One region of the Saccharothrix sp. AJ9571 genome, then DNA from elsewhere that is predicted to be linked to it. Evidence: riboswitches for the same ligand, from Rfam matches in the RefSeq annotation. Region 1 holds a riboswitch; each other region holds the start of a gene.
The links. A riboswitch is a leader RNA that binds a small molecule or an ion and turns the genes downstream of it on or off. The one in region 1 is predicted to bind cobalamin.
Positions count from the first base shown of each region.

Region 1 (2,256 bases):
CGGCTGGGTGCTGCTCGACTGGCTCGACGAGCTGGACGCGGGCGGAGCCGACGAGGACGACGACGGCACCGAGGTCTCCGACGGCGGGTCGACCGGATCGGGGCCGGGACCGGGGTCGACGGGCGTGTGGGTGATCGGCACCTTCGCCAGCGCCAGCAACGCCTGCGCGGTAGTCCGGCGCCACTGGTCGCGCTGCATGTCCGGGATCCTGCCGCCGACCGCGTTCGCCACGGCGTCGTCGAAGGACTCCTTGTGGTAGGCGATCGCGCCCAGTTCGCCGGTGGCCTTCCCGGCGTTCTGCGTGGTCAGCTGGTGGGTCACCACCCAGTCGGCGGCTCGGTTCGCGGCCGTGGTGTTCCCGCTGGCGGCCAGCGCCTGCCCGGCGAGACCGGTCGAGTTGGTGTTGGAGCCGACGGTCGGCCCCGAACCGCCGAACGAGCCGTCGGCGCGCTGGGTCCGCGCCAGGTAGGCCGCGCCCTTGTCGACGGCGGCCTTCGCCCCGGCGATCCCGGTCTTGTCGGCCTCCAGCAGCGCCTGCACCGCCATGCCGGTGGAATCCGGGTCGATGGTGCTGTCGTCGGTGCAGGCCATCGAGCCTTCGGCGAAGGAGCCGCCGAGGCGGAAGCCACCGGCCGGGCACTGCTGCTTGACCAGGAAGCCGACCGCGTCCGGGGGCACGCCGCCGCTGCGGGCCAGGCCGAGCACGGCGAGCGCCTGGTCGAAGGTGTTGCTCTCGTCGTTGCCGGTGTTCTTGCTGCGCAACTGGCCCTTGAAGTCGCCGTCGGGCGCGATCAGCTCGAGGGTGGCCTGCCGGATGTCGCGGCCGGTGAAGTTCTTCGGGTCACGACCGGCGCTGACCGCGGCGGTGAGCGTCTTGGCCGTGGCCCCGGCGATCCAGGCGGTCGTGTTCGCGTCGATCGGGAAGGTGTAGTAGCCCGCGCCGCCGGTGTTGATCGCGTCGGCCACGGCCGTCACCTCGGGCCGTCCGGTGGCGCTGAGCGCGAACAACGCGTCGATGGTCAGGCCCCAGTCGGTGCCCATGAAGCCGGGGAGCGTGCCGCCGGTCAGCTCACCGGCCAGCCACTTCGCGGCGGTGGCCCCGGCGGCGGTGTGCTTGTCGGCTTCGGCGGCGGGCGAGGGCAGCGCGATCGCGGCCACGAGCGCTCCCGCACCGGTGATCCCGGCGAGCGCACGGACGAAGGCACGCATGAACGACCTTTCCCGGGACGCCCGGGAAACACGCGCGGCGCGGAGCCACTTCCCCAGGACTCCGCCCGCAATCCTCGACAGTGGAGCCTTGCCTGCTCGGCGGGCAGTCCGGCTCACGCCGCGAGGCGGCGTTCACGGTTGCGGGTCAGCGCCGGAATCGCACCGGCTTCCCCCACACGAGCACTTGACAGTAACCCACAGCGGTGGAACCACGGAAGCGATCAGGCAGAGCGCTTCCGCCGGTAGACAGTGATCCCGGCCGCTCCGCCGACCAGGAGCACCGCGGCTCCGCCGAGCACCGCGCCCCACGGGAAACCGGAATCCTGCGGCGCCGGAAGTGCCTCGCCGCCGTTCCACGCGACTCCGCCCGGCGTGACGCCGGAGGTCCCGGTCTGCCGGACCGGCGCGAGCCGCGGGGCCGGGGTGGCGTCGGCGCTCTTGTCCTTGGCGAACGACCAGCCTTCGAAACTGCCCGCCGGGGGCTTCGAGTCCTGCACGCCCGACTGCGCGAACGCCCAGTTCCCGCCCTCCGGCGCCTGCCAGTAGCTCCAGTACGCGGTGACCGGCGGGTAGTCGGCGCAGCCCTCGGCCTCCGGCCCCGGCTTGCCCTCGATCCGGCAGAGCGTGGCCAGCCCCCAGCGCTGTGAGCCGGTCAGCTCGAAGCCCGCGTTCTGCAGCGCGCTCAGGCCGCTGGCCTGTTCGCCGGGGGCGCAGCGGACGATCGGCTCCCCGCCCAGCTCGTGGAAGTCGACCACCACGGTGACCCCGTTGGCGTCCTGGCAGTACCCCGGCGTGCCTTTGCCCTGGTCCACCGCGGCGGCGGTGGTCACCGGAGCGAGGGCCGCGGTGAGCACCGCGACCGCGAGGACTGACCGAAGCCGGCGCATGGGACGACCTTTCTCCAGAGGGCACCAGACGTTAACCCACGCCAGGCGTGAGGCAGGATGTCACCGTGGATCAGCAGTTGCGCGTAGGCCTTGTCGGTGGCGGTCCCTGGGCGAAGACGGTGCACGCGCCGGGATTGGCGGAGCACCCCGGCACCGCGCT
Region 1 is NZ_CP091382.1:2,239,358-2,241,613, forward strand. It holds gene L3Q67_RS09750 (prenyltransferase/squalene oxidase repeat-containing protein) at 1-1,209, opposite strand, end outside; cobalamin riboswitch at 1,291-1,438, opposite strand; gene L3Q67_RS09755 (SCO2322-related protein) at 1,431-2,096, opposite strand; gene L3Q67_RS09760 (Gfo/Idh/MocA family protein) at 2,162-2,256, shown strand, end outside.

Region 2 (2,256 bases), 3.8 Mb from region 1:
GCGGTGTCGTACGGCACGTGCAGCAGCGAGCACGAAGTCGACACGCCGACCGAGCCCGCGGTGCCCAGCAGGGTCGCGGCCTTGGCGAGCGCGGCGTCGGCGTCCACCCGCCAGACGTTGCGCCCGTCCACCACCCCGGCCAGCACTTCCTTGTCCCGCAACGCGCTTTCGGCCGCGACGGCGTGCACCGCGTCCGGCTCGGTGACCAGGTCGACCGCGAGCCCGTCGACGGGGGAGCGGGCCAGCACACCGAGCGCGTCACCCAGCGCCCCGAAATACCCGGCGACCAGCAACTTCGGCCGCCGCTCCAAGCCGCCGAGCGCCGCGTACGCCTGCCGCAGCGCCTCCAACTCCTCGGGCGTGCGATCGGCGGCGAAGGCGGGTTCGTCCAGTTGCACCCACCGCACGCCTTCGTCGTGCAGCGTGCCGAGCAAGCGCGCGTAGGCGGTGACCAGGTCGGGGAGCAGGTCGAGCGGGGTGAACCCGCCGGGTGCGCCTTCGGCCGCTTTGGCCAGCAGCAGGTAGGTGACCGGGCCGACGAGCACCGGCCGCGTCTCCACGCCGATGGCCCTGGCCTCGCGGTACTCGTCGAGCGGCTTGCCGCCGGACACGGTGAACTCGGTGTCCGGGCCCAGTTCCGGCACCAGGTAGTGGTAGTTCGTGTCGAACCACTTCGTCATCTCGAGCGCGGGCGCCTCCTGGACCCCGCGCGCCGCGGCGAAGTAGGTGTCGGTCGGCGACAGGCCCAGCTCGGTGAACCGCCGGGGGAGCGCGCCGAACAGCACGGTGTTGTCGAGCACTTGGTCGTAGAAGGAGAAGGTGTTCGACGGGATCGTGTCGAGTCCGGCCTTGGCCAGTCCTCGCCAGGTGTCCAGGCGCAGCCCGCGGGCCACCTTCTGGAGTTCGGCTTCGTCGATCCGGCCGGCCCAGTAGCCCTCGACGGCCTTCTTCAGTTCCCGGTCGGGACCGATCCTCGGGTATCCCAGAACGGTCGAACCCAGGCGGTTGTGCTCTGCCACTGCTCTCTCCTCGCGAGCTGGTCTGACAGCCCGGGGACGGAAAAGAACGCGCGCGAACCAGCGACCTGGTTCGGACGTGTCCTCCCGCGAGACCCGGACCCGCGCACGCCGGCGGCGCGCGCACCACGGGCAGGTATTCGGACTCACGGGCGGGGCTCCTCGTCGAACGACGAGGGGCCGGACCTACTGGCCGTCGCTTCCCGGGCACGTGCCCAGTGCTCGACCGCTTGCGCGGTGACGGCGTTCGTTCCCGCTTACCGCTGCGGGGCAGTCCCGGATTCACACCGGGTTCCCTGTTGCCTTCCCCCGGAGCGCGAAAAGCTCGGCCACGCCCCCGGGGAAACCAGTGGCGTGGCCGAGCCTAGCAAGATCCGCGCGGTGGCGGGTGTGCGCTCGCGCGCACCGTCAGTCCCAGTCGAGGGCCCCGCCGCTCTGGTACTCGATGACGCGGGTCTCGAAGAAGTTCTTCTCCTTCTTCAGGTCCATCGCCTCCGACATCCACGGGAACGGGTTCTCGTTCTCGCCGTAGATCGGCGCCAGGCCGATCTGCTGCGCGCGGCGGTCGGTGATGAAGTGCATGTACTGCTCGCACAGCTGCGCCGACAGCCCGAGCATGCCGCGCGGCATGGTGTCGCGGGCGTAGGCGACCTCGAGCTCGCAGGCCTCCACCAGCATGCCGCGCACCTCGGCCTGGAACTCCTCGGTCCACAGGTGCGGGTTCTCGATCTTGATCTGGTTGATGCAGTCGATGCCGAAGTTCAGGTGGATCGACTCGTCGCGCAGGATGTACTGGTACTGCTCGGCGATGCCGACCATCTTGTTCCGGCGGCCCAGCGACAGGATCTGGGCGAAGCCGGTGTAGAACCACATGCCCTCGAAGATCACGTAGAACGCCACCAGGTCGCGCAGGAACGCCTGGTCGGCCTCGGGGGTCCCGGTCTCGAAGTCCGGGTCCTCCAGGTTCTGCGTGTACTTCAGCGCCCACGCGTCCTTGTCGGAGATCGACGGCACCTCGCGGTACATGTTGAACAGCTCGCCCTCGACCAGGCCGAGGCTCTCGCAGATGTACTGGAAGGTGTGCGTGTGCACGGCCTCCTCGAAGGCCTGGCGCAGCAGGTACTGGCGGCACTCCGGGTTGGTGATCTGCCGGTAGACCGCGAGCACGATGTTGTTCGCGACCAGCGACTCCGCGGTGGCGAAGAAGCCCAGGTTCCGCTTGAGCATCTGCCGCTCGTCC
Region 2 is NZ_CP091382.1:6,048,749-6,051,004, forward strand. It holds gene metE (5-methyltetrahydropteroyltriglutamate--homocysteine S-methyltransferase) at 1-1,019, opposite strand, end outside; cobalamin riboswitch at 1,131-1,382, opposite strand; gene L3Q67_RS28105 (ribonucleotide-diphosphate reductase subunit beta) at 1,425-2,256, opposite strand, start outside.
Region 2: it holds a riboswitch for cobalamin, as region 1 does, so the genes downstream of both, metE (5-methyltetrahydropteroyltriglutamate--homocysteine S-methyltransferase) here and L3Q67_RS09750 (prenyltransferase/squalene oxidase repeat-containing protein) in region 1, are expected to answer to the same signal.

Region 3 (2,256 bases), 4.4 Mb from region 1:
CAGAACCAGGCCACCTGCGACCCGGTGCGCGGCCGCTTCACCCGGTGAGCCCGAAGTTCCGCAGCGCCTGCGCGACCTGCTCGGTCCCGTCCACGGTCCGGATCGACGGGTTCATCGCCTGCCCGCTGAGCAGCACGAAACGTTTGTTCCTCACGGCTTCGAGGTTCTGGGTGACCGGGTGCGATCCGAGGAAGGCGATCTTGGCCTCACCGGTCTCCGCGGTCTGCGAGCGGCGCGTCAGATCACCGAGCACGATCACCTGCGGATCGCGTTCGGCGACGGTCTCCCAGTTGATCTGCGGCCATTCCGCGTGGGTGTCGTCGAAGACGTTGCGCGCGCCGAGCGTGGTGGTGATGACGCCCGGCGCCCCGCAGCACCCGGCCAGGTAAGGGGATTCGGCGTTGGCGAACCAGTAGAGCAGGCTGACGTTCCGCGCGTCCAGGGTCGCGCGTTCCATCCGCCCCTTCAGCTCCGTGATCAGCTGCTCGCCGCGCGGTTCCACCCCGAACAGGCTCGCCAGCTGGCGGATCTCGGTGTAGACGACCTCCATGGTCAGCGTTTCGGTGCGCACCCCGTCGCCGCCGGCGTCGTTGTCCTTGAGGCAGTCGGTCGGCGAGACGTAGGTCGGCACGCCGAGTTGCTCGAACTGCTCGCGCGTGGCCACGCCGCCCTGGCCGAGCGTGGAGACGAACGAGGCCGCCACGAAGTCCGGCTCGACCGCCAGTACCGCCTCGAAGGACGGGTTGTTCTCGGCCAGCCGGGGCACCTTCGCGTTGTCGGCGGCCAGCGCGGGAAGCACCGGGTCGGTCCAGGTGGCCGTGCCCGCCATCCGGTCGGCCAGCCCCAGCGAAAGCAGGATTTCGGCACTGCCCTGGTTCAGCGCGACCGCGCGCTCGGGTGGCTTGGCCACGCTCACCCGGTGCCCGCAGTTCTCCGCGGTCCGGCCGGCGGGTGGTTCGGCGGGATCCGGCGTGCACGCGGTGAGGAGCAGCGCGGCGGCGATCAGGGCGAAGCGGAACTGGGGCACGGGCGATCCCTGCGTCGAGGGCCCGAACGCGGAGCCCAGCGGTCTGGTGGCCCCGGCCGCGCCGGGGTGCCAGCAGGTCTTCGGACTCGGGGTCGTCCGGGCAGAACGCCTTCCCGGACCGGAGTCCAGTGGCCGCTGTCCTGCCCGTCGCCGCTCACCGCTGCGCGTCAGCTCCGGATTCCCACCGGATTCCCTGACCCACGCCCGGAGCGTGGGTGCGACTGGCGCCCGGAAGGTATCACGCGGCCTGCCGGGCGGCCCTTGACCGGCCTGTGGGATGTCGTGCAATCTTTTCCGAAGTTGTTCGTTGTTGTTGAATAAGGTGCAGGAGCAACCTAAAGATGACCGCTTCCCGGTTCAGATCCGCTTCTCGGGCACTCGCCGCTCTGCTCGTCTCCGGCGCGATGGTGGCGGGGATCGCACCCGCCTCGGCCGCGCAAGTCCCGGACCACGGCACCGCCGAAGCCGGCAATCCGTTCGTCGACGGCTGGTACGCCGATCCGGACGTGGCCATCTACGACAACACCTACTGGGTCTTCCCGACGACCTCGCGGGTCTACGCCGAACAGACGCACCTCGACGCGTTCTCGTCCAAGGACCTCGTGCACTGGACGAAGCACAGCAACGTGCTGACCACCGAATCGGTGTCCTGGGCGAAGTACGCGGTGTGGGCGCCGGCCCCGATCGAGCGCGGCGGCAAGTACTACCTCTACTTCGCCGCCAACGACATCCAGAGCGACTCGGAGCACGGCGGCATCGGGGTGGCCGTCGCCGACCGGCCGGAAGGCCCGTACTCCGACGCGCTCGGCCACCCGCTGATCGACGCGTTCCACCACGGCGCGCAGCCCATCGACCAGGACGTCTTCATCGACGACGACGGTCAGGCGTACATGTACTACGGCGGCTGGGGCCACGCGAACGTGGTCAAGCTGAACGAGGACATGACCAGCCTCGGCACCTTCGAAGACGGCAGCACCTACCGCGAGATCACCCCGACGCCGGAGTACGTCGAGGGCTCGCAGATGTTCAAGCGGAACGGCAAGTACTACCTGATGTGGTCCGAAGGCGGCTGGACCGGGCCGAACTACTCGGTGTCCTACGCCATGGCCGACTCGCCGCTCGGGCCGTTCACCAAGCTGGACAAGGTGCTCGCGCAGGACCCCGCGGTGGCACGCGGCTCGGGGCACAACTCCGTGATCAACGTGCCGGGCACGGACATCTGGTACATC
Region 3 is NZ_CP091382.1:6,657,818-6,660,073, reverse strand. It holds gene L3Q67_RS30875 (FecCD family ABC transporter permease) at 1-41, opposite strand, end outside; gene L3Q67_RS30870 (TroA family protein) at 38-1,027, opposite strand; cobalamin riboswitch at 1,082-1,268, opposite strand; gene L3Q67_RS30865 (family 43 glycosylhydrolase) at 1,369-2,256, shown strand, end outside.
Region 3: it holds a riboswitch for cobalamin, as region 1 does, so the genes downstream of both, L3Q67_RS30870 (TroA family protein) here and L3Q67_RS09750 (prenyltransferase/squalene oxidase repeat-containing protein) in region 1, are expected to answer to the same signal.